Regions from separate parts of the Novosphingobium kalidii genome, predicted to be linked through region 2. Evidence: riboswitches for the same ligand, from Rfam matches in the RefSeq annotation. Region 2 holds a riboswitch; the other holds the start of a gene.

Region 1 (24,463 bases), on a different contig from region 2:
CCATTCTCGACGCAGCCCCCAACCTCAAGGTCATCGGCCGCGCGGGCATCGGCGTCGACAACGTGGATATTCCCGCAGCGTCGGCGAAGGGCGTAGTGGTGATGAACACGCCGTTCGGTAATTCGATCACGACGGCCGAGCACGCCATCGCCCTCATGTTCGCGCTGGCTCGCCAGCTTCCCGAAGCCAACGCGCAGACCCAGGCGGGGCTGTGGCCGAAGAACGGCTTCATGGGTGTTGAAGTCACCGGCAAGACGCTGGGCCTGATCGGCGCGGGCAACATCGGCTCGATCGTCGCCAGCCGGGCGCTGGGCCTGAAGATGAAGGTGGTCGCCTTCGATCCCTTCCTCACGCCTGAGCGTGCTGTGGAAATGGGTGTCGAGAAGGTGGACCTCGACGGGCTGCTGTCGCGCGCTGATTTCATCACACTGCACACGCCACTCACGGACCAGACCCGCAACATCCTCTCCGCCGAGAATCTGGCCAAGACCCGGAAGGGCGTGCGCATCATCAACTGCGCGCGTGGCGGGCTGGTCGACGAGGCGGCGCTGAAGGAAGGGCTTGATAGCGGTCACATAGCCGGCGCCGCGCTCGACGTGTTCCAGACCGAGCCCGCCAAGGACTCGCCCCTGTTCGGCACGCCCAACTTCATCTGCACCCCGCACTTGGGCGCGTCGACCACCGAGGCGCAAGTCAACGTGGCCTTGCAGGTTGCCGAGCAAATGGCCGACTTCCTGGTCAGCGGCGGCGTCACCAACGCACTCAACATGCCATCGCTGAGCGCTGAGGAAGCGCCCAAGCTCAAGCCCTACATGGCGCTAGCAGAGAAGCTGGGCAGCCTCGTGGGCCAGCTCACCCGCGATTCGGTGCCGCGGATCTCGATCCACACCGAAGGCGCCGCAACCGAGCTGAACCAGAAGCCGATCGTGGCGGCCGTTCTCGCCGGGTTCCTGCGCGTGCAGTCCGACACGGTGAACATGGTCAATGCGCCGTTCCTCGCCAAGGAGCGCGGTCTGGAAGTGCGCGAAGTAAAAACCGAGCGCGAGGGCGACTACCACACGCTGGTACGCGTCTCCGTCAAGACCGAAAGCGGAGAGCGTTCGGTGGCGGGCACGCTGTTCAACAACGTCGAGCCGCGTCTGGTTGAGATGTTCGGCATCAAGGTGGAAGCGGACCTCAGCGGCCACATGATGTACATCGTGAACGAGGACGCGCCCGGCTTTATCGGTCGTATCGGCACCCTGCTGGGAGAGAACGGCATCAACATCGGCACGTTCAACCTCGGTCGTCGCAACACCGGCGGGGAAGCAGTGCTGCTGCTCTCCGTCGACAGCCCGGTTTCTGAAAACGTGTTGAAGCAGGCCTGCGAGCTGCCCGGTGTGAAGATGGTGAAAGCACTCTCGTTCTGAGCTCCTCATGCCCCTCCCGCTTGCGGGAGGGGCCAAGCGGCGCGTTTGTTTGTCCTGAAGCGCGACATGGATTACAGGCCGCTCGGCCCTCCGGCAGGGGAGGGGATACGATAGACAGGGCTGAACTCCTTTGATGCACGATAACGATCGCGATCTTCTGCCCGAGGGTCTGGGCGACCGGCTGCCGGCCCAAGCTGCGGCAGCCATTCGCGTGCGCCGCGGGGCGCTCGATGTCTTCGCCTCCCACGGCTACGACCGGGTCGATACTCCGACGATCGAGTTCGAGAAATCGATGGCCAGTCGCATGGCTGGCGTGCAGCCGCGGCGCATGTTCCGCTTCGTCGATCCGGTCTCGCTGCGTACTCTGGCCCTGCGTTCGGACATCACCGTGCAAGTCGGTCGTGTAGCCGCGACCAGCCTGGCCGCTCGCCCACGTCCCCTGAGGCTGTGCTATTGTGGGCAGGTAGTCACCATCAAGGGCGATGGTCTCGATCCTGCGCGGGAGCACTTGCAGCTTGGTGCCGAGCTGGTCGGCAGCGATAGCGTGGCGGCGGCGGCCGAAGTGGTAGCGATCGCCATCGAAGCGCTGGAGTGCGCTGGTGCGACCGGCATCTCCATCGATTTCACGCTGCCCGATCTCGTCGATACGCTCGCTGCTGAAGCTCTACCTCTTGCGTCCAGCCAGATCGAGGCGGTACGCCGGGAACTGGACGCGAAGGATGCTGGTGGGCTCGTCGATGCCGGTGGCTCGGCTTACTTGCCGCTGCTCTACGCCGTGGGGCCTTTCGAAGAAGCGATCGCGCGGCTGACGGCGTTCGATGCAGGCGGTGCGCTGGCAAGCCGGATCGCGGGCTTGCGCGAGATCGCGGCGCGGATCGATGGACGCGCGCGCGTGACGCTCGATCCCTCGGAGCGCCATGGGTTCGAGTATCAGTCCTGGTTCGGCTTCATGATCTATGCGCAAGGCGTGCAGGGTGCACTCGGGCGGGGCGGAACCTACCGCATTCTGGGGCAGACCGGCGAGGGCGAGCCGGCGACAGGTTTCTCGCTTTACCCGGATCGCTTGATTGAACTGTTGGCCGAGACAAACAGCGAAACTGCTGCGCTTTTCCTGCCTGCCGGTCACGACCCGGTGATTGCGGCTCGTCAGCGCGCGATCGGTTGGCGAACCGTTGCGGCGCTTTCAGACGAAGACGATCCAATCGCGTTGGGCTGCTCGCACCGGCTCGAAGGGGGCGAGGCGATCCCGCTGTAGGCCGCCGGCCATGCTTCAATGAAAGTCATGGCTGCGGATAGGCACGATATCTTCCGCCCCTTGCAAGTTGCCGAACGGCGGAGAGGCAAGCGTGCGGCCTCTCGGAAAGTGAGGGTCGCGGGGATCGGGACCACTGGCGTGAGAGGCGCCGTCGCCGCGCCCCGGCGTTACTGCGAAGTCCATGCGCCCGATCGAGCGCAGCATGGCATCATGGTCGGCGATCCGGTCGCAAATAATGTGGATGACCTCGCCTTCCTTCTGAAGACGTCCGCGCATCGCGATCATCGAAGCTGACATGATCTGGCGCCGGTAGGCTTCGAACGTCTTTTGCCAGAGAATGCCCTGGGCGACGCCGCTCTCGTCCTCGATCGTCACGAAGAGCACGCCCTTGGCCGAGCCGGGACGCTGGCGCACGAGAATGACGCCGGCCACTTCGACATTGCGGCCGTCACGGATCGACGGGAGATCGGCGCAACGGACGATGCCCATGGCATCAAGTTTACCGCGTAGGAATTGCACCGGGTGGCCGCGCAGCGAGAGCTGCAGCGAGCGATAGTCCTCCACCACCTCGCGTCCGGCGCCCATCGCCTGGAGCGCCACGGCTGGCTCCAGGCCCTCGGGCAAGAAACCGCCCTCACGCGCATCGGCTGCTGCGAAGAGGGGGAGCGGCGCTTCGCCCAAACCCTTCACCTTCCAGAGGCCCTGGCGGCGATCCTCGGCAATGCAGTGGAAGGCATCGGCCTCGGCCAGCCGCTCGATGGCGGCACGCGGGACGCCCGCGCGGCGCCAGACTTCCTCGACGCTGTCGTAAGTACCCGGCCCGCGTGCGGCGACGATCGTCGCACCATGGATATTGGCCAGGCCGCGAACCTGCCGCAAGCCAAGGCGCACCGCCCTGTAGCGGCCCCGGCCGGGTTCCAGAGTGCAGTCCCAGTGACTGTGGTTTACCGAGACGGGCCGCACCTCCACGCCATGGTCGCGTGCATCGCGGACGACTTGTGCGGGGGCGTAGAAGCCCATGGGCTGCGCATTGAGCAGGGCCGCGCAGAAGACGTCGGGATGGTGATACTTCATCCAGCAGGAGGCGTAAGCGATCTTGGCGAACGATGCGGCGTGGCTTTCGGGGAAGCCGTAGCTTCCAAAACCCTCGATCTGCTTGAACGTCCGTTCGGCGAAATCCCCAGGGTATCCGCGCGAGACCATCCCGCCCACCAGCTTGTCGTAGAAGTGGCTGACTCCGCCCGTGAGCTTGAACGTGGCCATCGCGCGGCGAAGCTGGTCAGCCTCTTGCGCCGTGAACCCGGCCCCAACGATGGCGACTTTCATGGCCTGCTCCTGAAAAAGCGGCACGCCCAGCGTCTTTCCCAGGACATCGCGGAGTTCGGGACGGGGATATTCGGCCTTCTCCTTGCCTTCGCGGCGGCGAAGATACGGGTGGACCATATCGCCCTGGATCGGTCCGGGGCGCACGATCGCGATCTGGATGACGAGATCGTAGAACTCCTTGGGCTTCATGCGCGGCAGCATCGACATCTGCGCGCGAGACTCGATCTGGAAAGTGCCCAGCGTGTCGGCCTTCTGGATCATGGCGTAGACTTCGGGATCATCGTGCTGAAGATCCGCCATCGTCACCTTGATGCCCTCTTTCTGCTCCAGCAAGTTGAAGGCGCGGTTCATGCAGCCCAGCATGCCGAGGCCCAGGACATCGACTTTCATGAACTTGAGCGCGTCGATATCGTCCTTGTCCCACTCGATGATCTGACGGTCCTCCATGCGGGCCGGCTCGATCGGGACGAGATCGTCGAGCCGGTCCTGCGTGAGCACGAAGCCGCCGGGATGCTGGGACAAATGCCTGGGCGTGCCGATGAGCTGGCGAGCCAGTTCCAGCGTCAGCTTCAGCCGATGGTCTTCGGCATTGAGGTTGAGGCTTTCGATCTGCTCTTGCGGGATGCCGTCCATGCTCCAGCCCCAGACGAGGCCGGTCAGCATCTTGGTGAGGTCACGCGGGAGGCCCAAGGCCTTGCCGACTTCGGCGACGGCTCCGCGCGTGCGATAACGGGTGACGACGGCGGTTAGCGCCGAGCGGTCGCGTCCGTACGTCTCGTAGATCCACTGGATGATGTCCTCGCGTCGCTCATGCTCGAAATCGACGTCGATGTCGGGCGGCTCCTTGCGCTCTCCCGAAACGAAGCGCTCGAACAGCAGCTGGTGGTGGATGGGATCAATCGAAGTGATGCCGAGCAGATAGCAGACGCAGCTGTTCGCCGCCGATCCGCGCCCCTGGCACAGGATGCCACGGCGGCGGCTCTCGGCGACGATGGAATGGACGGTCAGGAAATAGGGGGCGTAGCCCAGCTGGTCGATCAGTCCGAGCTCATGGTCGATCTGTTGGCGATACGAAGCCGGTACGCCACCAGGAAATTTCGCCGCTGCCGCGTCTTGGGTGAGCGTGGCCAGCGCCTCTTGCGCGGTTCGGCCTTCCATCACCTCCTCGTAAGGGTACTGGTACTGGATCTCGCCCAGATCGAAGGTGCAGGCACGCGCAATCTCAGCGCTGGCTTCCACGGCATCGGGAAAGGCGGCGAAGCGGCGCTCCATTTCCTCCGGAGACTTCAGATCGCGGTCCATGAACCGCTCGCGCCGGAATCCCAGCTCGTCGATCGTGCACTTCTCGCGGATGGCGCTGACCACATCCTGCAGCGGTCGCCGATCAGGGCTGTGATAGAGTACGTCGCCTGTCGCGACGCTGCCTATGCCGGTCTTGCGGGCCAGGCCGTTTAGCCGGTGCAGGCGCTCGGCATCGTCGGGACGGCGCCGCAGCGAGAGCGCGCAATATCCCCGCACGCCGAACACATCGTGGATATCGCGCAGATGCGTGGCCGTGGCCTCATCGGGCATGTCCGGCACGAGGATGCCGACCATGTCTTCGGAATGAGCGGCGACATCGGCCCAGTCCAGAACGCACCGGCCCTTGCCGCCGCGCGCCTTGCCGATCGAGAGCAGGCGCGTAAGCCGCGACCAGGCGGCGCGGTTGGAAGGATAGAGCAGCAGCACGCGCCCGTCGGTCAGGCACACACGCGTGCCGGCGATCATCCGGCACCCCGTGGCCTTCTGCCCCTCCCATCCGCGCACGATACCGGCGACAGAGTTCCAGTCCGCCAGACCGAGCGCCTTGTGCCCGAGCAGCGCTGCCGCTGCGAACAGCTCTTCAGGCGACGATGCGCCGCGCAGGAAGGAGAAGTGGCTGGTGACTTGCAGCTCGACATAAGTCGCCATCAGCCGAACACCCCGTGCATGTACCAGCTGAGATCCCCGGTGGACGGTTCGACGCCATCCCCCCGGCGGAACAGCCAGAAGCGTAACCCCCCTTCCGCCTCGACTCGGAAGTAGTCCCGCACCGCCCACATCTCGCGAGCGTTGCGCCACCACTCGCCATGCACGCGCTCCGGGCCGTCGCCGGCGACGACGCGGTAGTCGCACCGGCGCCAGGTGAAACGGCGGGGCGGATGGTCGGGCAGCAGCGCCACCACGTTGGAGAGCGTCTCGGGCCGTTTCAGCAAGCGCACCGGCCGCTTCCAGGCGGGCCATCCCTGGGGGACGATAAGCGGCGGCACCCGCATCATCGCGCGTTCCGGCACATCGCTTTGGCGCGATGACATGCGGAAGAGGGCGGAAGCGCCAGCGCGGGTGCCGAGTTGATCGATCAGCGGCGCAATGTCGCGCATCTTGCTGGAGGTCTCGATCAGCACGCCCGCCGCCTGTGCGCCCAGCGGTTCGTGGTGCGGAACCGTGAGGTGCATCGCCTCGATCCCCATCCCGGGATCGAGTTCGGCCATCTTTAGGGCAAACATGCGCTTCAGGTGCCGGTCGTCGCGCGTCGCGCGAGAAGCCCCTACGCCCAGGCGCTGAGCCTCTCCGTCGACGCGATCTGCAGTCAGCAGGACGGTGCGCGCACCCAGGCCGCGCGTGCGCAGGTGCGCCACGAGATCATCGACGAGATCGCCAATCACGTGCGCGATGCTCTCAGGCGTGCCGATGGGTTCGAGCAAGCGGCGCGTCACCCGTGGGGCATCGGTGGGCACGACGGGAATGATCGGCTCGGCAAGGCTCCCCCGCGCCTGGTCGAGCCGTTCGACAGTCCGCAGGCCCAACCGGCGCGCGAGCGGTCCGCGTGGCATGGAATAGAGATCGGCGACCCGCTCCAGCCCGAACCTTGCGGCCGCGACAAGCGCCTCCGGTTCGAGACGAAGCGCGGCGAGCGGGAGGTCGGCGATGGCCTGGGCTTCCTCGCCGACACCGAGGAGAGTGACGGCCTTGCCGCTGAAGCGGGCGAGTGCATGCGCCGTGCCCAGGGTGCCCGCGACCGCGATGCAGGCGGTGAAACCAAGCCGTCTCAGGAACGCGAGCAAGCGGCGGCAGAAGCGCTCCTCGCCGCCGAACAGATGTGTCGTGCCGGTGAGATCGAACCACAGGCCGTCTGGACCCGAGACGCAGGCGGTTGGCGTCCAGTGGCGAGCTGCGTGGAGCGCGAGGCGGTCCAGAAAGGCCTGGTCCGCATCGGGTTCGGCATCGCAAACCCTGAGGCTAGCGACGAGCGCGCGTGCATGAGCGGCCGCCATGCCGGGACGAAGGCCCAGCTCCAGGGCAAGGGGGCAAGCGGCAGTGATCACATCGCGCTGGCTGATGCGCGTGATGAGGACAGTCGGACGGTCCCATAGCGCAGACCTTGTCGGCAACGCAGCGACTGCGGTGGCCTTGCCATCGTCGGCAGGCATGGCCTTGAAGGGATGCTCGGCATGTTCGCTGCGGCGGCCCATCTCGCGCATGGTCGGCCGCTGGTGTGCCGGCAAGGCATCGAGGTCCGACTGGGACGGCCTGCGACCAAGCGCTTCGTCGCGGGCCCAACGCGCGCCCGGACGCCAGCCTCCGCCTCTCGGAACCGAGCAGGCACCGGGATCGTCGTCAATGGGCGGCGGGAAGCGCGGCTCGGGCGCCAGGCGTACTTCAGGCGGCGTGGCTGGCCGCTCGTTCCTGCGCAGCCGTTCGATCGACAGCTGCGGCAGGAAGAGCGAGGCGACCCTGTGCATCGCACGCCTCCAGTTCGAGAGTGAAGGATTGGCCGTTGCGCTGGCGCACCAGCTCGACCTGCCAGCGGGGCCGCCCGACACCGGGCCAAGGCAGATGCTCGGAGGCGAGGCAGCCGATCCGCCAGCGTGTCATCGCCGAGGAGGGCGTGCTGAGCGGGCAGCGCTCGCGCGATCGGTGGCGCCGATAGAGCAGCATCGGCGTCTGGCCATCGGAAGCTGCGAGTTGCAGGCGGCGGGTCGCGGTCATGTCAGCCGATTTCACTTCGGCAACCACGCAGGCGAGCGATCCATCGCGCAGTGCGTCTTCGGCGAGAGCAAGGACTTCGGCGTCCTTGCGGCCCTGACCGTAGAGAACTTTGTCAGGGCCGAGGCCGACTTGCTCCAGACCCGGCGCATAGAGGTCGAACGTGGTCGCGGTCCACAACACGGTGCAGCCCGGCTGCTCGCTCAATCTGGCAGCTATTCCTGCTACGAACAGAGTTGCGGCGGCATCATCGTTGAGGCTGGCTGACGCCGCCGCCACCTCATGCAGCCCACCTGTATCAAGGCCATGGTCGGCAAGCTTCTCGTCGATCTCGGGCAGACCGAAGCCGAGGGCAGGGCCGCGCTCAGCCTGTGTGGCCGACAGCTCGGCGCGCAGGACGGAAAGCATCTCGGCCGGAGACCGGGGCAGGGCAGATGATTGGACAGGCACAGATCAGAATCGACTCACTTGTTCCCTTTATGTTCCAATGAATTGGGTTGCGCGTCAAGCGTGTGCCGGGGGTGAGGTGCGCCAACCCACAGGCAAATTTGCCTCATCGGAAAAACGAAAGGGGAGGAGCACCGACTGGCGCTCCTCCCCTTCCATGCTTCCAAGCGATGGAAACGCTAACTCAATATCCGCTGCTGTTCTCAGTCGAGCCGCCGCCGGATGAGGCCGCAGGTGCTGCACCGGGCACGCCGAGGAAGTCGCCTTCTTCGCCGAACCAGTTGCGGAACTCCAGGAAGCCCGGAATTCCCTTGAAGGTGCTGTTCGCTTCCCGATCGACTTCCACGTGGATCACGGCCGGCTTGCCGGAAGCGAGCGCGCGCTCGATGGCAGGCGCGATCTCCTCAAGCTTGGTGACGTATTCGCCATGCGCGCCGAAGCTTGCGGCCGTAAGGTCGAGGCGAACTTCGTTCCCCCAGCGGGCTTCAGGCGTGGATGTATTCTCACCCAGGTTCGCCTTGTAGGACGCAGCCTCGATGCCCCACGCATGGTCGACCGCGACGATGCAGAGGAGCGGCAAGTTCTTGCGCACCGCGGTTTCCAGCTCCGAGATGTGGAACAGGAAGGCGGAGTCGCCCGTCAACAATGCGACCCGGCGCTTGTCCCCGACCGCGAGCTGCGCGCCCAGAGCCATGGGCAGACCGTTTCCGATTGCGCCCCAGTTGGAGCTCCACATGGAATCGCGCGGGGTCCACTGCAGAAGAGCGGAGAACCACATGCTCGCCGCGCCGCCATCACGCACCAGGATCGTGTCCTCCGGCAACGCTTTCGTGGCCTCGATCGCGAGGCGCCCGGTGTGGATGGGCTGCGAGGTTGTCGGCACCGTATCCATAAGCGCCTGCTTGACGTCGTCACGGGTCTTCTTCCACTCGGCCAGCTTCGCAGCGGGTTCGCGCTTCAGGTCGCCCAAAGCATCGTTGAGTTGTGGCATGATGTCGCGCAGATCGCCGACCAGCGGCACATCGATGGGCCGGTTGACGCCGATGGCGGTGGCGTCACGCTCGACATAGATCCACTTGCGGTTCTGGTTGCCTTCCTTCCAGGCATGACCACGGCCATAGTTGAGCGCCTCGCCCAACTCGGTGCCGATTGCCAGCACCACGTCGGAGTTCGAGGCAATCTGCGCCCCTGCCTCCGAGCTGTAGGCAAAGGTGCGGTCGTCCATGCCGGGCAGGACTGCCTCTACAGCGTTGGACTGGAGAATCGGGCAGTTCAGCTTTGCTGCCAGCTCTGTCGCGATCGCATGCGCGCGGCTGACGAAAACGCCCTGCCCGTAGAGCAGGACCGGGTTCTTCGCGTCCTTCAGCAGTGCGACCGCTTCGGCAACCGACACATCATCCGCACGCTGGCGCACCAGGCGATAGCGATTGGGGGTGAGGACGGGAGAACCGTCGAACTTGGCCTGCATTACGCCGAGCGGCAGTTCGACGTAGGTGGGTCCGGGCACGCCGGTCAGGGCCTTGCGGAATGCTTCCTGCACGATCTCGTCGGTCTGGCCGGGATACTCGATAACGCCTGTGTATTTCACCGCGTTCTCGAACAGCGGCGGCTGGCTCATGTACTGCATCTTGCCGCGGCGGACGCGCTGTTCGTAGAAGCGCTGGCGCTGCGCCATGAGGAAGATCGCGGGGACGTTCTCCTTGAGCAGGAAATTGGCGCCTGCCGCGATGTTGCCGACGCCAGGGCCTTTGTTGACGCACAGCACGGGGATCTTGCCCGTCATCCGGTAGTAACCGTCGGCTGTGAGAGCCATGGCTTCCTCGTGGTGCGGTGAAACGACCCGCATGCCGCGCTTTTCGGCTTCGACGAACAGTCCGAAAAAGCTCGGGTCCGGTATGCCGAACAGCGTATCGACCCCTTCTGCCTGGAAAAGATCGAGCAGGCGTTCATACATTGTTTGTGTCGTCATATCGGGCCCATTGCTGAAGTGCGCAGAAGCAGGTCCGCGCGAGTGATCGAAACGCTGTGCCTGATAAGCGCATCCAGCCGCGAACGACAACCCGTCGTTCATTCCTGATCGAGCGCCCTGGCGGTATTCGAGAAAGAATCGAAAAGAGACGCCGCGTGATTCCCGCTTTTGCTAAAGTGAAGCAGTGTTATCCTTGTCTCCGCATCTTTGCTGACTCCGACAGGATGTGAGGCTTACAAGTCGATACCGATTTGTGCGCGCACGCCGGCACGAAAGGCGTGTTTCTCATCGCGGATGGTACTGACGGTATCGGCAAGCGCGATCAGTTCGTCATGCGCTGCTCTGCCCGTGATGACGACGTGCTGCATGGGCGGCCGATCGCGGATCGGCGGCAGCACTTCATCCAGCGAGAGATACCGATAGTTGATGAGGTACGTCAGCTCATCAAGAACCACTAACGAGACCTCCGGGTCGGCAAGAGCGAGCTTGGCCTTCTCCCACCCGGCTTGCGCCATAGCGATATCGCGCCGGCGATTCTGCGTCTCCCAGGTGAAGCCTTCGCCGCAGTTCTCCCAGCTTACGCCGGGCTGGCGAGCAAGAAAGGCGCGTTCACCCACATCTTCCTTGCTCTTGATGAACTGAAACACCGCCGCCGTGCGCCCGTAGCCTAGCGAGCGCGCGACCATGCCGAAGGCGCTCGAAGACTTGCCTTTCCCGTTCCCGGTGAGGACCAGCACCAAGCCCTTGTCGACTTTGGCGGCGGCGATGCGAGCATCGACGACAGCCTTGTGCTTGCGGCTGCGTTCCTCGTGTCTGCGTTCCTCTTGAGTGAGGTCTGCCTCCTCGCTCACTTTGCAGCCCCGTCGCGCAAACCCGGACGAGCGGTGATGAGCGCGGCATAGAGCACGGCGGCAACGCCTGACCAGAGCAAGGTCGCCAGCAAAGTGCCGGGGAAGTAGCGCTGAATCCGGGGCAGGAACTCGGCAATGGTCGGATCCGGGTAGCGGCCGCCGAGGAAGTAGAACCCGCCGCTGGAGAAGAGATTGGAGACGAATGCGGAGATTACCAGCAGCGCGGCCGCGGCGAAAAGTGCGGAGAGCCGCTCACCCAAGCGCTCGGCCACGAAGCGACCCGCGAACCACATCACTCCGTAGGCGGGAAGCAGCATCCAGTATGCGGGCGTGAAGCAGAAGCCGGAGCCGCCGAGAACGTAGATCTTCACGACATCTATGGCGAAGCCGAGGGCAAACAGCCCCGCGAAGGCCATTGGACGCCGCACGAAGTATCCAAGCACGAAGAAGCTCGCGAGGCTGGTGTCGGGCAGATGCACCACATGGCTGAGCGAGTGCGTGCGGGTGATGAGCATGACGGCGGCGAGCGTGGCGAATGTCGCCAGCTCGAAGCGCGGCGACTGCAAGGAAAGACGACGGTCCATAGAGGGTCTCCGGTCAGGGCTGTGGAAGAGCGCGCCCGCAGCTGGCGCGCGATCACGTGAAGGAAGCAAGGCAAAGCGACAGCTGCCGTCTCTAGCAGGTCAGCGTTTGGACATAACGTACGGCTCCCCTTCGACGCGACACACGAATGTCGTCCGCCAAGGGTCTTGCCCGCATTGTGCGAGCCCCTCGTTCGCTCGGTTCATCCCGCCCGCGCGAAGGAACGACGGCATCAGGCCGGTTTCCTGACTTCCGGATCAAACACGCTGGTCGCCGCCTTCTCGGGAGTAAGCCTCCCAATGGCATCGTGGCGATGCGCTCACCGGTCACAGTTGCGGGAGCAGTGCTGGTCTCCAGCGGACAACGCCGCCAGCCCCAGACTTCCCGATTAAGCCCCTTCGGGCACCCGATACGCGAGCCGCGATAAGCCATGTCTCGGCGAGCGGCAAGCTTCAGCCACTTGCATGCAGCGTATGTCCGGGATAGGGGCCGCGCCGCGACAGGTTCCCTGCGAAGGGATCAAAAGGGAACTCGGGTGAAAGCCCCGGGCTGCCCCTGCAACTGTAAGCGGTGAGCCATCCGGCCATTTCGCCATTGGGACTTCCCAGTTCTGAGAAGGCGGCCGGAACGGTGCTGACCCGCAAGCCAGGAGACCTACCTGACGCAGTCGTTCTTCATCCGGGCAGGGTGCACCGGGTGTTCGAGGGCCCTCGCCACAAGCAGGGTCGCCCCTCGTGCAACGACAGCACTGCCTTGCCGGGAAACCGCGCAAGGGGCGTCATGTCGTGCCCTGCGTACGGGGCAAGCGCGCACGTTCCCTTGCGACGGTCGACCGGCAGGTTCGACGCCGTTTGCTGGAAGGGACTTCATCTTGCCTCGTATCACTTCTCTGGCCGCTGTTCCGGTCATCACGCTGCTTCTCTCCGCTCCCGCTTACGCCGACGAGGCGCCGGATCAGAGCATCGTCGTCAGCGCCTTCCGCGCTCCCGTCTCCCAGGAACGCAACTCCTCCAGCGTCACTGTCCTTGACGAAGAGGCTATCATTGAGGAGCAGCCGATCGCTGTCTCCGACATTCTCCTGCGCACGCCCGGCATCAGCCTTTCACGCAACGGCGGCTACGGCGCTGTTACATCGTTGCGGATTCGCGGCGCCGACGCCGGGCAGACCGTCATGGTGATCGATGGCATGCGCTTGTCCGATCCCTCATCCACCGCTGGCGGATATGGCTTCTCGAACCTGATGCTCGACGACATCGAGCGCATAGAAATCCTGCGCGGCCCGCAGTCGATCCTGTGGGGTAGCGATGCGATCGGAGGCGTGGTCCACGTCACCACACGCCGGCCCGAGAAGCCGCTTGAAGGCAGCATTGCACTCGAAGGAGGAAGCAACGAAACCGTTTCTGCTCGCGCAGGTATCGGCGGCACGAGCGAGGCTATCGACTGGCGCCTGGCAGGCTCCACCTTCACCACTGACGGGATTTCTACGCGCGCCAACGGCACCGAGGACGACGGCTATTCCCGCCAGGCTGCAAGCGGTACGGTGACGGTGCGGCTGGCAGAGGGTGTCTCGCTCGATGTGCGGGGCTACTGGGCCGAAGCTCGCAACGACTTCGATGACTTCAGCGGCGATAGCAGTGCCTATGGTGTGACCGAGGAATGGTCTGGCTACGCAGGCCTCAACTTTGCACTGCTCGGCGGCAAACTGGTGAACCGGCTCGCAGTGCTCCAGACCGAGACGGACCGCGAGAACTACGATCCATCACGCCGCGTCCGTCAGATCACCTTCGATGCGCAGGGCAGAGTCCGGCGGTTCGAATACCAGGGTACTTACCGCGCCTCCGAGGCGCTGGGCGTTGTTTTCGGAGCCGAGCGCGAGGAGCAGCGCATGACCACGGCTTCGCCATCGAACACTCTTGCGCCTTATACGCTGGTCCCGAGCGAGGCCGACACCGACAGTCTCTATGGGCAGGTCCGGCTTACGCCGGTTGCCGGTCTCACACTGAATGCAGGCGCGCGCTACGATCACCAGTCGCGCTTTGGCGACAACACGGTGCTCAGCGCCGGCGCTGTCTACACTCCCAACGACGGCGCCACAATTCTGCGCGCCAGTTACGACGAAGGCTACAAGGCGCCTTCGCTTTACCAGCTCTTCAGCGCCTATGGTGTCGCCGATCTGGGACCTGAGAAGGCGAAGGGCTGGGAAGTCGGCCTTGAGCATCGCTTTGGGGAGATCTTTGAAGCCTCGGCGACCTGGTTCCAGCGCGATACCGACAACCTCATTGACTTTGCGTATTGCCCGACCACTGGCGCCCAGCCGCCGATCTGCTTCATCCCGGGCACCGCTACGAGCCGTTTCGGGTACTACGCCAACATCAAGGAGAGCCGCGCTCGCGGGCTCGAACTGGCCGGCTCGGCTCGCTGGAACGTGCTCTTCGTGGAGGGCAACTACAGCTGGATCAAGGCTGAGGACCGCAGCGATGACAGCGCCTTCTATGGCCGCCAGCTCGCCCGTGTGCCGCGCCATCTCGCCAACCTGGAGGGCGGCGTGGAACTTCCCTCCGGTCTGCGGGCCAGCGTGGCGGCGCGCTATTCGGGCGAAAGCTTCAACAACGCCAGCAGCGCCGAAGTGCTCGACGACTACTGGCTTGTCGACTTGCGGGCGCAGTGGCGCGTGAGCGAAGCGCTGATCTTGCAGGTACGCGTCGAGAACGTTGCGGACGAGGATTACCAGACGGCAAGCGATTATTCCTCCCTCGGCCGCACGGTCTACCTTGGGCTGAGGAGCCGCTTCTAATGCTTCAACCCGTAGAGCCTGGGCCAGCGGTCGTGGTCTGTTCAACGTGCCGAGCCTCCGCCGAAGCGCGCGAGGATGAAGGGGGACGGCGCGGAGGCGCGCTGCTCGCTGAAGCCATGCGCGCGGTGCAAGAGGAGACGCCAGAGCTGGCCGGGGTGGCCGTGCAGGAAATGCCGTGCCTGTTCGCCTGCCAGCGGTATTGCACCGTCCACATCCGGGCGTCGGGTAAGGTCGGATACGTCCTGGGTGACTTCACGCCCGACCGAGAAGCCGCCCGCGCTATCCTCACATATGCCACCCGGCACGCGGCCAGCGAGGAAGGCGTGGTGCGTTATGCGGAGTGGCCGGACGGCGTGAAAGGCCATTTCATCGTGCGCACCCCGCCCGAGGGGCACCTTTGCACATGATCGCGTTTGCAGACGCTCGCGCTTTCCTGGCTGCACTCGACGGTCTGCCGTCTCCCTCGGCTGCTGCCACGGCAGCCGCAAAGGAGCGACAGGCAGAGTTGACCAAGCCCGGCGGCTCGCTTGGCCAGCTTGAGGACCTCGCGATCTTCATGGCGGGATGGCAGGATACGCCCCGCCCACGCGTGGATCGGGTTAAGGCTGTGGTCTTCGCTGGCAATCATGGCGTTGCCGCCAGAGGCGTGAGTGCCTTTCCGGTGGAGGTGACCGCTCAGATGGTCGCGAACTTCGCTGCCGGGGGAGCGGCCATCAATGTGCTCGCCCGCACATGCGGTGCGGAGTTGTCGGTCGTCCCGCTCGACCTCGATCGCCCCACCGGCGACATCGCGCAGGAGCCGGCGATGACAGAGGCGGAATGCCTTGCCGCTTTGAACGCGGGTGCTGGGGTGGTCACTTCGGACACGCAACTGTTGCTGGTGGGCGAGATGGGCATAGGCAACACCACGCCAGCGGCAGCCATCTGCGCCGCGGCGTTTGAAGGGAATGCCGGGCAATGGTGCGGCCGCGGCAGCGGGGTGGATAGCGCCGGTCTTGCGCGCAAGATCGATGCGGTGGAGCAAGCGCTGGCGCTTCACCGGGCGGACTGCCGCGATCCCTTCGAAACTCTGCGCCGGCTCGGCGGCCGGGAGATCGCGGCCATGGCCGGAGCCATGCTAGCGGCACGGTTGCTGCGCCTGCCGGTTCTGCTGGATGGTTTCATCGCCTGCGCGGCCATCGCTCCGCTGGTGGCGAGGCAACCTGAGTTCACTTCGCACTGCATCGCCGCGCATTGCTCCGCCGAGGGCGCTCACCGGCTTCTGCTGGAGCGCTTTGAACTGGAGCCGCTGCTGGATCTCGGATTGCGACTGGGCGAGGGAAGCGGCGCTGCACTGGCGGTCCCGCTCGTGCGCGCAGCCCTTGCCACTCACAACGAAATGGCCACCTTCGCCGAGGCTGCCGTCACGAGCGGCGGGTGAGCGCGCGCATTGTCCACCTGCTGCGGCATGGGCCGCCGCTGCACTCCGGGCTTCTGCTCGGCCATACCGACATGCCGGCTCTCAACTCTGATTGCCCCCAGATGAGAGCGCGGGTGGAACACCTCCGGATTGATCAGGTGGTCGCGTCAGATCTCACGCGCGCGGCGGAGCAAGCGAAGATACTAGCGGACCACTTTCAGGTGCCGCTCACCCTGGACGCGAACTGGCGGGAGCTTTCTTTCGGGGCGTGGGACGGTTTGGCGGCGCAAACCATAAATCAAGCCGCTCTCACAGCATTTTGGGACGATCCCGATGCAGCGCCACCTTCGCAAGGAGAGCGCTGGTCGGACCTGCGGACCCGAGTCTCCGTTGCGCTTGATGCTTTGGCTACAGACACTCTCGTGGTGGCTCACGGGGGCGCCATGCGTGCTGCGGTGTCGGTGCTGACAGGGCTCGACCATCGCGGGGTCTGGGCCATCGATCTTCCGTACCGGGGGCTGCTTAGCCTCTGCATCTGGAAAGACGGCTCCGGCCAGGTCACGGGCCTCAGGACATGAAGCCGCTCGTTCTGGCGATCCAGTTCATGACGAGGCTGCCGCTCCCCAATATCGCAGCCGAAGCGCGGCATATGGCGCTTGCCATCCGCTGGTTTCCTGTTGCCGGGCTGCTTGTCGGCCTGTGCATTGCCGGGGCCGCCTGGGTGGGGCTGCAACGGGACCCTTGGGCTGGTTCGCTGCTGGCCTTGCTCGCCTGGACCGGCATCACCGGCGCGCTCCACCTGGATGGCTTGGGAGACATCGCCGATGCCGCCGGTGCCGCGCATGCGGACAGTAGCCGCATCTCCAGTGTGCTGGCAGACCCGCACATCGGCAGCTTCGGAGTGACGGCCATTGCCTTGCAGCTTGTGGCCAAGCTGATCCTCCTGCGCCTTGCGCTTGACATGCCCACGTTCGGCGCTCTTGTCGCGGTGCCGGTGCTCGCACGAGTGGGACCGCTGTTCTGGACGCTGACACTGCCTCCCCTCCATCAGGGGATCGGCAGTACGTTTGGAGCCGGCGCGACCTGGAAAGCCTTTGCCGTGTGGCTGCTTGCGTTCTCGACAGCGGCCTGGTTCCTGGGACCGGCGCTCCTCGCTGCGCTGCCTGCCATCGCTTTGTGGAGCTTGTGGCTGCACCGCTGCATTGGCGGGATCTCAGGAGACGGGCACGGCGCCGGCATTGAACTCGTCGAGACCATCACGCTGGCCACAGTGGTGTTCCTGCGATGAGCGAGCCTCTCCCGTTCCATGGTGGCCGCATCAGCGATGCTTGCGCGAGGTTCGGTGGAAAGGCTGAGGACTGGCTGGACTTGTCGACCGGCATAAACCCGAATGCCTGGCCGCCGCCTGACTTTGCTTCGCCGGACTGGCGCGCCTTGCCCGATCCAGGCGAACTGGCGCGTCTGGAAAGCACGGCCGCCGCATACTTCGGAACCGATCCTTCTCTGTGCCTGGCGGTGCCGGGAAGCGAAGCGGGCCTTCGAGCGGTCGCTCGTATCCTGCGCCTGCCTGCCCGCCACTTACCGCTGACGTATAGCACGCACAAACAGGCGTTTGCGCACGCGGAGCCGATCACCGGAATAGAGGGCGCCGGCCGCTCGCCCTCGGTACTGGTGCTCGCCAATCCGAACAATCCGGACGGGGCTCTGATACCCCGCGAGGTGCTGCTTGCCGCGCTGGAGAAGCAGGAGCGGTATAGTGGCTGGCTGATCGTGGACGAAGCCTTCGTCGATTGCGCGCCCGAGTGGAGCGTCGCCGACTGCGTTACCGAGAACCGGCGCCTGATCGTCACGCGCTCGTTCGGAAAGTTCTTCGGCTTGGCAGGCGTGCGGCTTGGCTTCGTCCTTGCTCCCTCCGATGTGCTGGCACAGCTACGGCAGATGCAGGGGGAGTGGCCGGTCTGCGCGGCTGCGCTGAGTTTCGGGACTCGCGCCTACGCGGACTCCGACTGGATCGCTCGAACACGCGCCGCCTTGCCTGCCGCCGCAGCGCAACTGGATGAAGTGCTTGTGCGCCATGGATTGGCGCGGCGCGGAGGGAGCCCCTTGTTCAGGCTCGTAGAGGCATCGCGGGCGGCGCAGGTTTTCACCGCACTTGCCAATCTGCGCATTCTGACTCGCCCGTTCGCCGACCATCCGCAACTGCTGCGCTTCGGTCTGCCGAGGGATGTCGAGGATCTGGCGAGGCTGGACACAGCACTCGGCCAGACGGACGGCCATGGCTGAGCCGGTTGCTCTCGCAGCTTTGGCGCTCGATGCCGCACTGGGCTGGCCCATGCGGCTGTATCGCGTCGTGGGGCATCCGGTCGGCGCATTTGCCCGTATCATCGTCGGTTGTGAGCGACGCTGGAACTTGCCCGGTGCGCCACAACGCCGGCGGCGGTTCCTGGGCCTGATGACCTTGCTGCTGCTGATCCTGACCGCCGCAGGCCCGGCGGCACTGGCTGAATGGACCATCCGCACCTTCGCCGGATCGTGGGCTTGGCTGTTCGTGGCCATCTTGGCGTGGCCGGCGCTGGCGCAGCGCAGCTTGCTCGATCACTATCGTCCCATAGAGGCTGCCTTGTCGAACGGCGACTTACCCGCAGCCCGCAGCGCTGTGGGCATGATCGTCGGTCGCGATACAGCAGCCTTGGACGAACCGGCCATCGCGCGTGCTGCCATCGAGAGCCTGGCAGAGAGTTTCTGCGACGGCGTGATCGCACCGCTGTTCTGGCTGCTCGTGCTGGGATTGCCGGGAGCCTGGGCCTACAAGGCGATCAACACCGCCGACAGTCTTATCGGCCATCCCGAAGAGTCCTTGCGCGCTTTCGGCTGGGCCAGTGCCCGCTGCGACGATGTGGTCAACCTGATTCCGGCTCGGATTTCCGGAGTGCTGATCTGCCTTGCCGGAGCGGGCGGTTGGCGCGTGCTCCGTCGCGACCACGCCAAGCACGCGTCGCCTAACGCTGGCTGGCCTGAAGCCGCGATGGCTGGCGCCCTGGACGTGCGTCTCGCCGGCCCGCTGCGCTATGACGGCATGCTCGCCGCAAAGCCATGGATCGGGGGAGGGGGCGAGGCGGATATCGCAGCCATGCGCAAGGCGCGGGCGATTTTTGTGCGGGCCTGCGCATTGGCATGGGTCTTGTCCGGGAGTGTGCAATGGCTGCTTTGATGCTGCAGGGGACCGGTTCCGACGTCGGCAAGTCGGTGCTGGTGGCGGGGCTGTGCCGCGCGCTCGCCAATCGTGGCTTGCGGGTGCTGCCGTTCAAGCCGCAGAACATGTCGAACAATGCCGCCGTAACCGTAGACGGAGGAGAAATCGGGCGCGCACAGGCGCTTCAGGCGATTGCCGCGCGGGCGCCGCTTCACACCGACATGAATCCGGTGCTGCTCAAGCCCCAGGCCGACCGCACTTCGCAGCTGATTGTCCATGGACAAGTGCGGGGTACTCTGGGATCCGCCAACTTCCGCGAGGCGAGACGCAACTTGCTTCCCGAAGTTCTGCAGAGCTGGGAGCGGCTGCGCCAACGCTGTGACGTGGTGGTGATCGAGGGCGCGGGATCGCCTGCCGAGATCAACTTGCGCGAAGGCGATATCGCCAACATGGGCTTCGCGCGGGCGGCTAACGTGCCCGTGGTGCTCGTCGGCGATATCGACCGCGGCGGCGTCATCGCCTCACTGGTCGGCACGCGCGGGGTCATCGATCCCGACGATGCAGCGATGATCGGAGGCTTCATTGTCAACAAGTTCCGGGGTGACCCCGCGCTGTTTGCTGACGGCTATGCAGCCATCGAAGACAGGACCGGCTGGCGCGGCTTCGGGCTCGTGCCCTGGCTCTCATCCGTTGCACGCTTGCCGAGCGAGGACGCAGTCGTCCTTGAAAGGGGAAGGCGCCGCGACACCGATCGTGTGCTCGTGGCATGCCCCATGCTTCCGCGCATCGCCAACTTCGACGATCTCGATCCCTTGAAAGTCGAACCTCGTGTCGAACTGGCGATGATCCCTCCCGGTACGCCTCTGCCGGCGGAGGCGGCGCTCATCGTCCTTCCGGGTTCGAAGGCCACGATCGCCGACATGAACTTCATGCGCGAACAGGGCTGGGATATCGATATCCTGGCGCACCGTCGGCGCGGGGGCATGATCCTGGGTATCTGCGCGGGGTACCAGATGCTCGGCCGCATGATCGCGGATCCCTTGGGCGTCGAGGGCCCGGTAAGCTGTACGACTGGGCTGGGGCTGCTGGATGCCGAAACCGTATTGGGCTCACGCAAGACGCTGACTCAGGTCGCTGGCGTCGCTTTCTCGCAGCAGTTCGAGGGTTACGAGATGCACATGGGTACCACCAGCGCCCCCCTCGGAGCGCAGCCGTTCGCGACGCTGGACGGCGATAGGCCGGATGGCATGATGTCCGCCGACGGCCTCGTAATGGGGACGTACTGCCACGGTTTGCTTGCCTCGGGCGATCTGCGGCGCGCTCTGCTCAGCCACATCGGTGTGCGAAGCAACGGCGCGGATCACGATGTTGTGGTCGAGGGGGCGCTGGAGGAATTGGCGCACGGACTTGAGCGCCATTTGGATATCGACGGTCTGGTCGCTCTTGCGATGGAGCAGCGCGGATGAGAACCCTGTTCGTCATCGGCGGAGCGCGATCGGGCAAAAGCCGCTATGCGCAAAGCCGGATCGAGGCCGTCCCCGGCGCCCTGGCTTTCATCGCCACCGCGCAAGAGCGCGATCCCGAGATGGCGCAGCGCATTGCCCATCACCGCGCAGACCGCGGTCCGCGCTGGATTGCCTACGAAGCGCCGCTGGATTTGCCGGAGGCTATCCATCTTGCGCAAACGCAAGCCGACGCAATCCTGGTCGATTGCCTGACACTGTGGCTGTCCAACCTGATGTTGGTCGATCGCGATCTTGATGCGGCCGCAGCCGCACTGGAGCGAGAGGTGCTGCAGTGCCGCGTGCCGCTGGCTCTGGTCACGAACGAAGTCGGCCAGGGAATAGTGCCCACCAATGCGCTTGCCCGGCGATTCCGCGATGAAGCGGGTCGCCTTAATCAGCGCATGGCTGCAGCGGCCAGCGAAGCTGTGCTGGTGACGGCGGGGCTCGCCCTTCGACTGAAGTAGGAGGTTCCGCTCTTTAGCTTAAGCGCAACCTTGCCCCGAAGGGTCAGGCCGCCATCTGCTCCGGAGCGAGACCCTCAAGAAGCGTACGGTTGACGCCGATCAACTCGTCGATCGGCTCACGTCCCGTCACCACGTCCGTCGTAAAGCGGTCAACCCACAGGGACAGGGAGATGATACCGGCGCGCACCGTTTCGGGCAGTTCGTTGCCGGGCGCTCCGCACGCGCTCGAGAAGATGCTCCACATTTCACGATTGCGGTGGAGTGCCGGCATCAGGGCGGCGCCTGAAAGACCGGCATCTCGGGCGGCGATCATCTCACCGGTGATCTGGCTAACCAGGCGGAATTCGGTATTTCGCGGCGATTCCGCGATCGTTTTCACACGCTGGTAGGCAGAAAGAGACATATCGTAGCTCCTGTCGTTTCACCTATTTTAGACGGAAATAGGTTGTTGCGGACAACGAGTGCGAATGCTCAGCCATGATGGGTGTCGAGAGGCACACGAAAAGCGCTCGACTTACGCCGGGCGTCCCGATTTCATCCTATAACCTGAACTATCCCGATCAGGGGCTGGACAGGTTATGATCAACGGTATCGGTTTTCTAATTATTCTGGGCTGCGTCTTCGGCAGCTTCATCGTCGCAGGCGGCAAGGTGGACATCATCCTGCATGCCCTGCCGCACGAGATGGTGGCGATTGGCGGTGCGGCTATTGGCGCCTTCATCGTCGGCAACTCTCTTGCGACGGTGAAGAAGGCTGCCGCAGGTATCAAGCGGTCTTTCAAAGGCGGGCGCTGGAAGGATAGCGACTATCGCGATCTTCTGACCCTGCTGTTCGCGCTGCTCTCCACCTTCAAGAAGGGCGGAGCCACCGTGATCGAGCCGCACCTTGACCGGCCGGAGGAGAGCCCGATCTTCTCGCGCTATCCTCGTCTGCTCGCGGATCATCACCTGATCGAGTTCATCTCTGACTACCTCAGGATGATGACGGTCAATTTCGAGGACCCGCATCAGCTTGATGCCGCTATGGAAGCGGACATCGAAAAGCACCACCACGAGGAGCTTGCGCCGCAGCATGCGTTACAGGTCATGGCGGACGGCTTGCCGGCAATCGGTATCGTTGCCGCCGTGCTTGGCGTCATCAAGACGATGGGCTCGATCGATCAGCCGACCGAAGTCCTCGGCGCGATGATCGGTGGCGCACTCGTCGGTACGTTCCTGGGCGTTCTCCTCTCCTACTGTGTGGTGGGACCGCTCGCCTCGAAGCTGCTCGGCATTGTCGAAGACGACAGCAAGCCTTTCAGCATCGTGAAGACCGCCATCGTTGCATATGCGCAGGGCACGCCCGTTCAGGTTGCGATCGAGATCGCCCGACGCATGACGCCCACCGTCTATGCCCCTTCATTCCAACAACTCGAGACTGCACTCGACGAGGCCAAAGATGAACTCCTCGCTGCCAACTAATCTGTCAGAAGACCGCTCACTGAGCCTTCCCGCATGTGGCAACACCGTTGCCGCAGAGGACCTGAAGGTCCGGCTGGTCCTCGCTGCCGACCTCGATGACGAGATCCGCATCGATGCGTCCCAGGTGGAGAGTGTCGGCCAATGCGTGCTGCAGCTCCTCGTCGCAGCACGCGCCGAAGCCGACGACAAGGCGCTTGAATTCGAAATCACCAACCCCAGCGCGGCTTTCGTAGAGCGCGTCAGCGGGTGTGGCTTGGCAGAGACGCTGGGCCTGGAAATTGGAAAGGACCACCCGTGAGCAAGCTCATTCTAACGGTCGACGACTCGGCCAGCATGCGCATGTTGCTGAAAGCGTCGCTGACAGCCCAGGGCTTCACGATCGAGAGCGCCAATGATGGCGTGCACGGTCTGGAGCGGATGCACGAGGTCAAGCCCGATCTCCTCATCACGGACATCAACATGCCCAAGATGGACGGCTTTGAACTTATCGAAGCGGTTCGTGCGGTCGCAGAGTTCCGCGGAACGCCCATCCTGGTTCTCTCGACGGAGTTTTCGGAGGACAAGAAGGCGCGTGCCCGTAACGCTGGAGCAACCGGCTGGATCACCAAGCCGTTCGATGCCACCAAGCTGGGGACGGCGATCCGCCGGGTTTGCCCGTGAGCGACGAACTCGACGAAATCCAGGCAATCTTCTTCGAAGAATGCGTGGAAGGTCTCGCCGCCGCGGAAGCGGGGCTGTCGGACATGGCCAACGGCGATACGTCAGCTGAGACGATCGCTGGAGTCTTCCGCGCTGTCCACTCGATCAAGGGCGGATCGGGGGCGTTCGGCCACGCCGCTCTGCTCGCTTTCTCGCACCGCTTCGAAAACGTGCTCGATGAAGTTCGCGCCGGTCGCATCGCGGCGAGCGCGGGTGTCGTAAAGGAGATGCTAAGCGCGTTCGACATCCTGTCGGACCACGTCACGGCGGCGCAGGAGCAGTCGGCTCCCCCGGCCGACGATGCCATGCTGGCGAAGCTGGACGAGATTCTCGCCACCATGGGTGCATGTGTCGACGGCGGGGCTGCTCCAGCTGCTGCCGCAGCAGCGCCCGCGCCGGAGCCGTCACCGGTTTCCGCTCCTGCGCCGGAGGCAGACGCGGACGAGTTCGGCTTCACGCCCATCACCGCAGTGGTCGAGGAATTCGATCCTTTCGGCTTCGAGCCTGTGGCCGTCTCCCTCGACGACCTCGATGGCCCCGCTGACAGCCAGAGCGACTGGATGGTTCGCTTCGCCCCGTCGCGCGATGCGCTGAGCAATGGCGGTGAACCCCTTCTGATCGTGCGCGAACTGGAGCGTTTGGGCGGGCGCGTTGTCGATGTCGACAGCTCTGCGCTGCCGGCGCTGCGCGAACTCGATCCGGAAGCCAGCTACTTTGTCTGGTCCATCTCGGTTCCCGGCTCGATCGAGAAGAGCGAAATCGACGAATGCTTTGACTTCGTCGCGCCGGATTCCGTGGTTGAGATCAATCGCGCCGACGGGCCCGGCTCTCCTCCGCCTGGCAAAGAGCCAGTCGAGGCACAGGTCGATCTTCCCGTTGAGGCACCTGCGCCTGCTTCTGCTGAGCCAGCACCGACACCAACGGCAACGGCAACGGCAGCGCCAGCGCCATCACCGACGCTGACACTGGTGGAGAGCAAGCCGGTTGCGGCTCCAACGCCGGCGGCCCCAAAAGGCGAAAAGCCGACGGAACAGGGATCGCAGACGATCCGCGTTGAGCTTACCAAGCTCGACCAGCTCCTGAACCTCGTGGGCGAATTGGTTAT
Region 2 (6,125 bases):
GCACCAGCATGCCGTCGCCCGCAGTCATCGGGTGCCAGGCATCCGGGCACCATCCTTTGACTTCGAAGCCGCTCATGAAGGGTCGCCCACAGGCAAGCTGGCGAGGATCGAATTGCGGCGGGTCTGCCACAAGCCGGCGGCGTGGAGCGCGGCGAAGCACGCCTCCATCGCGGCCAGCGCGCCGGGGTTGGCGTGTTCGATGAACGCCCGGACCTCCGGACGGCCAAGCGTCGCATCGTGGTAAAGGTCGAACAGGTACGGCGGTACGCTACCGGATAAGTGCGCGAAGGCGCCCATGTGGTCCAGAGTCGCCGCCAGCTCGGCCGCGCCGCGAAAGCCGTGCCGCATCATGCCCGCCACCCAGCCCGGCTGCGCGGCGCGGGCTCGCACGACCCGGGCAATCTCCTCGGTCAGCGTGCGCGCGGTCGGGCGGACGGGATCGCGATGGTCGAGATGATAGAGCGAAGCGTTTCCGCCCGTAACACCTTGCGCGGCGGCGAAGCCCGCCTCGTGCGCGGCATAGTCGGCCGCCAGCAGCAAGTCTGTCTCGGGCAGATCCTGAAGGTGAACGAAGGCGTCCGCACCTGCCACGCGCAGCCGCAGGCCTGCCGGATCGGCGGTGCCGCCTGCTTCAGACGCAACGTCAAGCGCGTGGCTTGATGCGGCCAGCCAGGCTTCGCCGGCAGCGCGGCGGGCCTGATCGGTGTAGACTTCAGCCGCGTCGCCCATACCCAGCCCGTAGCTGCCAGGTGCCGGGCCATAGACGCGCGCAGCCACCTCTTTGCCGACAAAGGGGTTCCACTCGGCCGTCTCGTCGCGAGCCGCCAAGGCACGCACCGCTTGTCCGAACAGGACCGGCAGCGTCGGGAAAGCATCGCGGAACAGGCCCGAGACGCGCAAGGTGACGTCGATACGCGGATGGTCCAGCAGCGCCAGCGGCAGGATCTCGATCCCAGTTACGCGTTCGGACGCGTTGTCCCAGATCGGCTTTGCGCCCAGCAAGTGCAGCGCCATGGCGAACTCCTCGCCCGCAGTGCGCATCGTCGCGGAGCCCCAGAGATCGACCACCAGGCCGCGCGGATAATCGCCGTGGTCCTGCAAGTGCCGCCGGATCAGCTCCTCCGCCAAGGTCACGCCTTGCGCGTGCGCCGCGCGCGAGGGGACCGCGCGCGGGTCGATCGCATAGAGATTGCGCCCTGTCGGCAGCACATCGCTTCGCCCGCGAAACGGCGAGCCGGAGGGTCCGGGCGCCACGCGCCGCCCGTCCAATGCAGCCAACAAACCACTCCGCTCGGCCGCGCCGTGCTCTCCACGCCCGAACACGTGCAGGCCATCGCCGAACTGACTCTCCTTCACGTCGCACACGAAGCGATCGATGCGGGTAATCGCCTCGATCAGCGTGGTTGCGCCGTCGAGGCCCAGTTCGGCTTCCAGCCCCAGCGCCTGCGCCTCCTCGCGGATGGCCGTTTGCAACCGGTCGCGCCGGGCAGGATCCAGCCCTTCGGCATTGGAAAACTCGTCCAGCAACGCCTCGATTGAGGCAAGGCCTGCGCCACTCCTGGTAGGCGCGAGCGGGGGCGGCACATGGCCGAGAGTAACGGCGGCAACGCGGCGCTTGGCTTGGGCCGCCTCTCCGGGATCGTTGACGATGAAGGGATAGATCACCGGCAATGCGCCCACCAGAGCCTCGGGCCAGCAGGCGTCCGACAGGGCCACCGACTTGCCCGGCAGCCACTCGAGCGTGCCGTGTGCGCCGATGTGCACCAGCGCATCGGTGCCTTGCGTGCGCAGCCAGAGGTAGAACGCAACGTAAGCGTGACGGGGACAGCGGGTGACGTCGTGATAGTCGCCGTCGCGCGTGGCGCGCTCGCCGCGTTCCGGCTGCAAGGCGACCGAGACGTTGCCTATCTTCAGCGCGGCAAAATGAAAGGCACCGTCGTGAACGGCTTCATCCGCTTCGGGATCGCCCCAAGCGTCGGCAAGATCGTTCCGCAAAGCCTCGGGCAGTCTCGCAAGGGCTTCGCGATACTCGGTCAGGGACCAGTGCAGATGCTCTTGCTGGAGCCGGGCGACCAGGTTCGGTTCGGTGCGCGTCGTGTAACCCGCCTCGGCAAGGTCGGCCAGGATCGCTTCGGCGGAGGCAAGCGCATCCAGCCCGACGGCATGGGCCATCTGATGCGCCTTGCCAGGGTAGGTCGAGAGAACGAGCGCCACTCGCCGCTCGCCCGCAGACATCCGGGCGAGCGCAATCCAACGGCCGATCCGCGCGGCGACCGCTCCGATCCGCTGGATGTCCGCGCGGTGGACAGTGCGAGCGAACTCCAGTGCCGGATCGCGCGCACCTGCCTCCTTGAAGCTGACGACGCCGGCGAAGATGCGCCCATCGATCTCGGGCAGAACCACGTGCATGGCCAAGTCTGCTGGGGAAAGCCCGCGCGATGCCGCCGCCCAAGCAGGCTGCCCGGAGGTCGCCAGCGCCAGCTGAAACACCGGCACGTCGGCCCCGTCGAGCGGAGTGTCGCCTTGCTCCCTTCGCGCCGAAAAGGCCGTGGCATTGACGATCGCCGCCGGACGCAAGGTTCGCACCCAGCGATCGACCTGATCGCGCACCTGCGGCGCCTTCAGCGACGTGACGAACAGCGACAGCGTGGCAAAGCCCTGTCGCTCTAATTCGCCGGTAAGGGCGGCAAATGGATCCAGGTCGTGCGCGGTCAGGTACGAGCGGTAAAACACGATCAGCACTAGAGGCTTGGCACGATCGCGCGTCTTGGCGCTTGGATCGACAAGGCCAAGCTTAGGATCCCATCCGCCGGTCTCCGGCAGCGGTGCTGCCGCGGTGGGATTGGAGGCTTCGACCAGGCCCACCTCGCCCGCCAAGGCCACCAGCGCTGCACCCGCTGCCTCGGCACCACCCACGTCGCACAGCCGCGCAAGTTGCCGCAGTACCGGGACAGCAATCGTTGAGGCATCGTCCAACCGCGTGTCCGGCGATCCGTCAGCCGGCAGGACGGCCAACGCGATCCCGCGCGAACGGGCCAGCGCCGCAACTTGGGCCAACCCATAGCTCCAGTACGGCGTGCCGCCGATCAGCCGGATCAGAATCGCCTTTGCGCCTACCAGCGTCTGCTCGACATAGGTGTCGACCGACAGCGGGTGCGCCAGCGCCGCCAGATTCGCCAGCCGCAAGGTCGGAAAGCCGGATTCCGCCTCGCACGCCCGGTGCCACGCCGCCGCGAACGCCCCCAGGTCGCTGTCGGAGAACGACAGCACCACGAGGTCCGCGGGCGCTTGCCCGAGGTCCTGCGGGACGGCGGTTTCCTCCATCCCGTGGGTTTCGCGGAAGATGACGTGCATCGCGGAAAGGCTTAGCCGAGCAAAGCCGCGCGGATGGCTGCGGTATCGACCCGCCCCTGCTCCGCGATTGCGACGAGCGTGGTTTCGCGCGGCTCGCTGGGCCGCCAGGGACGGTCGTACTGGTGACGCACCCGTGCGCCGACCGCCTGCACCAGCAGACGCATAGGCTTGCCCGTGACTGCGACGTAGCCTTTCACCCGCAGGATCTGATAATCGCGAGCCAGCGCTTCGATCCTTGCGACGAGATCGGCGGGATCGGCGATCTCACCCAACCCGATGACGGTGCTGTCGAAATCATCGTGCTCGTGATCGTCCTCGCCGTCGTGGTGTGATGGGCGGGCGGCAATGTCGTCCTCCGCGGCAGCCCCCAGGCCCAGGATGACGCGCGGGTCTACCACGCCTTCGGTCAGCTCGATCACCGGCACGGGGCGAGGCGCTTCGGCGGCAATCACGGCGCGTGCGGCGGCAACGCCGTCGGGTCCGGCAAGGTCGACCTTTGTCAGCAGCACCATGTCGGCGCAGGCGAGCTGGTCCTCGAACACCTCGGACAGCGGAGTCTCGTGATCGACGCTGGGATCGGCAGCCCGCTGGGCATCCAGCGCGGCGACGTCCGGCGCGAAGCGACCGGCGGCGACGGCCTCGGCATCGGCCAGCGCCAGCACACCATCCACGGTGATCTTGCTGCGGATCGCCGGCCAGTCGAACGCCTTGAGCAAGGGCTTGGGCAGCGCCAGCCCGGAGGTCTCGATCAAGATGTGGTCGGGGCGCGGATCGAGGGCGAGCAGCCGCTCAACCGTGGGGATGAAATCATCGGCGACAGTGCAGCAGATGCACCCGTTGGCCAGCTCTACGATGTTCTCGGCAGGACAGTCCGGAATGGCGCAGGACTGCAGGATGTCGCCATCGACACCGAGCGTGCCGAATTCGTTGACTACCACCGCCAGGCGGCGCCCCCCGGCATTGCGGATCAGATGGCTGATGAGCGTCGTCTTGCCCGCCCCCAAAAAGCCGGTGACGATGGTGACGGGCACCTTGGACAGATTGGCGGACAGATCAGGCACACATGAACTCCCACGCGCCGGAGCGACAACGGCGGGGCTTGCCGGTCAAAAGACCGGTCGGCGCGCGACGACGGGCGGGCGCGACAAGCACCCGTAACCGCGCGGCCGTGCAGCCCCAGCCACACAGCTTCGTCGCTCAGACGGAGAGTTACCGTGCCATGACCATCCCCTGGATCAGGCAAGAGCGACCGGTGCGCCGGCAGGTCTCCTGGCTCACGGGTCACAGCTTGATGCACGCCTTCCCAGACTTCGCCTGCACGGCGGGGCCCAGTGGCTGCTCCCGCATTCAGGAGCGATGTGCATCGTGCTATCCGCTTACAGTTGCAGGGACAGCCGCGGAATTGGGAGCAAGCCCCCTCACCGCATTCCCGATTAAGCCCCTTGCGAGGGCACCGGCGCGATCATCGAAACGCTGTTTTACCGGCGTTTCGATGATCGCCCTAACTCAAAGCGGTAGCCAAGCCAATCGCTCTTGTCGTCTCCATCAGGCGGCTGGCGTAACCTCGATCTCGTCGAACCGTTTCCAGCGATAAATCGCGAAGCTTGCCAGCCAGCACAGCACGAACAGTCCGATAATGGCAAAGCCAAGGCTGTTGAAGTGCTCGCCCAGTTCCGCGGCGATGCGCCATGGCGCGCCAGTGAGGCCTAACTTGTCGCCGATCAGCGCCAGCGCCTCGATCCCGCCGATGACGATGGCCACCATGGCGGAGATCAGGGTGATGGTGATATTGTAATACAACTTGCGGATCGGCTTGACGAAAGCCCACTCGTAAGCGCCCAGCATCACCACGCCGTCGGCGGTGTCGACCAGCGCCATGCCAACCGCGAACAGCGCGGGCAGCACCAGGATTGTGCCGATCGACAGCCCGCTCGCCGCCTGGCTGGCTGACATGCCCAGGATCGCCACTTCCGTCGCGGTGTCGAAGCCCAGCCCGAACAGGAAGCCGAGCGGGGCCATGTGCCAGCTCTTGTTAACGAGGCGGAACATCGGCCGGAACAGCCGCGATAGAAGGCCGCGGGATCCTAGCAGGATGTCCAGATCATCCTCGACATAGGAGCCGCCCGCACGAACGTGCGCGAAGGTGCGCCAGACCGAGCGCAGGATCACCAGGTTCATGGCGGCGATGGCAAACAGGAACAGCGCCGAGATCATGGTCGCGATCACGCCGCCCACCTCCTTGAACGCACCGAACCGCGCCAAGGCATTGGCCGTCAGCGCGATCGCGACGGAGGCGATGGCGATGATCGCCGAATGCCCCACCGCGAACCAGAAGCCGACCGCGATGGGCCGCTGCCCGTCCTGCATCAGCTTGCGGGTCACATTGTCGATCGCCGCTATGTGGTCGGCATCGACGGCATGGCGCAAGCCCAGACCCCAAGCCAGCAAGGCGGTCCCCAGCATCAGCGGCTGCCCATGGAACAGGCTGTAGGCCCAGACCCAAACCGCCAAGTTGGCGCAGATCAGCACCACAAGCAGAACGCCGACACGTCTCCTGAGGAACGATGAGCCCGATAAGATCATGGTTGGCTCCTCCCGCGAAAAGAGGCGAGAAGGTTCCTCTTGGCGGGCTTGTGTGAGCCCCGCGCGCCATCTTGCGCGCAGGCGAGGCTCGGCAGCAGAAATGCGGCGCAAGTGCCGCCAGTCACGATAGACTTAAACATGAAAGTTCCCCGGGCGTCTTCACGACAAGGCCGGGGCGTCCGCGCGAA

What was found. A riboswitch is a leader RNA that binds a small molecule or an ion and turns the genes downstream of it on or off. The one in region 2 is predicted to bind cobalamin.
Region 1: another riboswitch for cobalamin. It lies ahead of ABVV53_RS02445 (hypothetical protein); the one in region 2 lies ahead of cobW (cobalamin biosynthesis protein CobW).

What each region holds. Positions count from the first base shown of each region.
Region 1 covers NZ_JBEWLY010000007.1:113,379-137,841, forward strand. Annotated here, with positions in the region: gene serA (phosphoglycerate dehydrogenase) at 1-1,409, shown strand, start outside; gene ABVV53_RS02415 (ATP phosphoribosyltransferase regulatory subunit) at 1,543-2,664, shown strand; gene ABVV53_RS02420 (error-prone DNA polymerase) at 2,680-5,940, opposite strand; gene ABVV53_RS02425 (Y-family DNA polymerase) at 5,940-7,751, opposite strand; gene ABVV53_RS02430 (ImuA family protein) at 7,669-8,445, opposite strand; gene ABVV53_RS02435 (thiamine pyrophosphate-binding protein) at 8,627-10,411, opposite strand; gene cobO (cob(I)yrinic acid a,c-diamide adenosyltransferase) at 10,645-11,262, opposite strand; gene ABVV53_RS02445 (hypothetical protein) at 11,259-11,846, opposite strand; cobalamin riboswitch at 12,063-12,269, opposite strand; cobalamin riboswitch at 12,329-12,520, shown strand; gene ABVV53_RS02450 (TonB-dependent receptor plug domain-containing protein) at 12,716-14,638, shown strand; gene ABVV53_RS02455 (DUF1636 domain-containing protein) at 14,638-15,045, shown strand; gene cobT (nicotinate-nucleotide--dimethylbenzimidazole phosphoribosyltransferase) at 15,042-16,058, shown strand; gene ABVV53_RS02465 (histidine phosphatase family protein) at 16,055-16,615, shown strand; gene ABVV53_RS02470 (adenosylcobinamide-GDP ribazoletransferase) at 16,612-17,325, shown strand; gene ABVV53_RS02475 (threonine-phosphate decarboxylase) at 17,322-18,320, shown strand; gene cbiB (adenosylcobinamide-phosphate synthase CbiB) at 18,313-19,248, shown strand; gene ABVV53_RS02485 (cobyric acid synthase) at 19,236-20,696, shown strand; gene cobU (bifunctional adenosylcobinamide kinase/adenosylcobinamide-phosphate guanylyltransferase) at 20,693-21,199, shown strand; gene ABVV53_RS02495 (flagellar biosynthesis regulator FlaF) at 21,243-21,602, opposite strand; gene motA (flagellar motor stator protein MotA) at 21,778-22,659, shown strand; gene ABVV53_RS02505 (STAS domain-containing protein) at 22,637-22,957, shown strand; gene ABVV53_RS02510 (response regulator) at 22,954-23,319, shown strand; gene ABVV53_RS02515 (chemotaxis protein CheA) at 23,316-24,463, shown strand, end outside.
Region 2 covers NZ_JBEWLY010000014.1:98,559-104,683, forward strand. Annotated here, with positions in the region: gene ABVV53_RS10295 (cobalamin biosynthesis protein CobG) at 1-76, opposite strand, end outside; gene cobN (cobaltochelatase subunit CobN) at 73-3,354, opposite strand; gene cobW (cobalamin biosynthesis protein CobW) at 3,366-4,415, opposite strand; cobalamin riboswitch at 4,597-4,827, opposite strand; gene ABVV53_RS10310 (HoxN/HupN/NixA family nickel/cobalt transporter) at 4,900-5,937, opposite strand.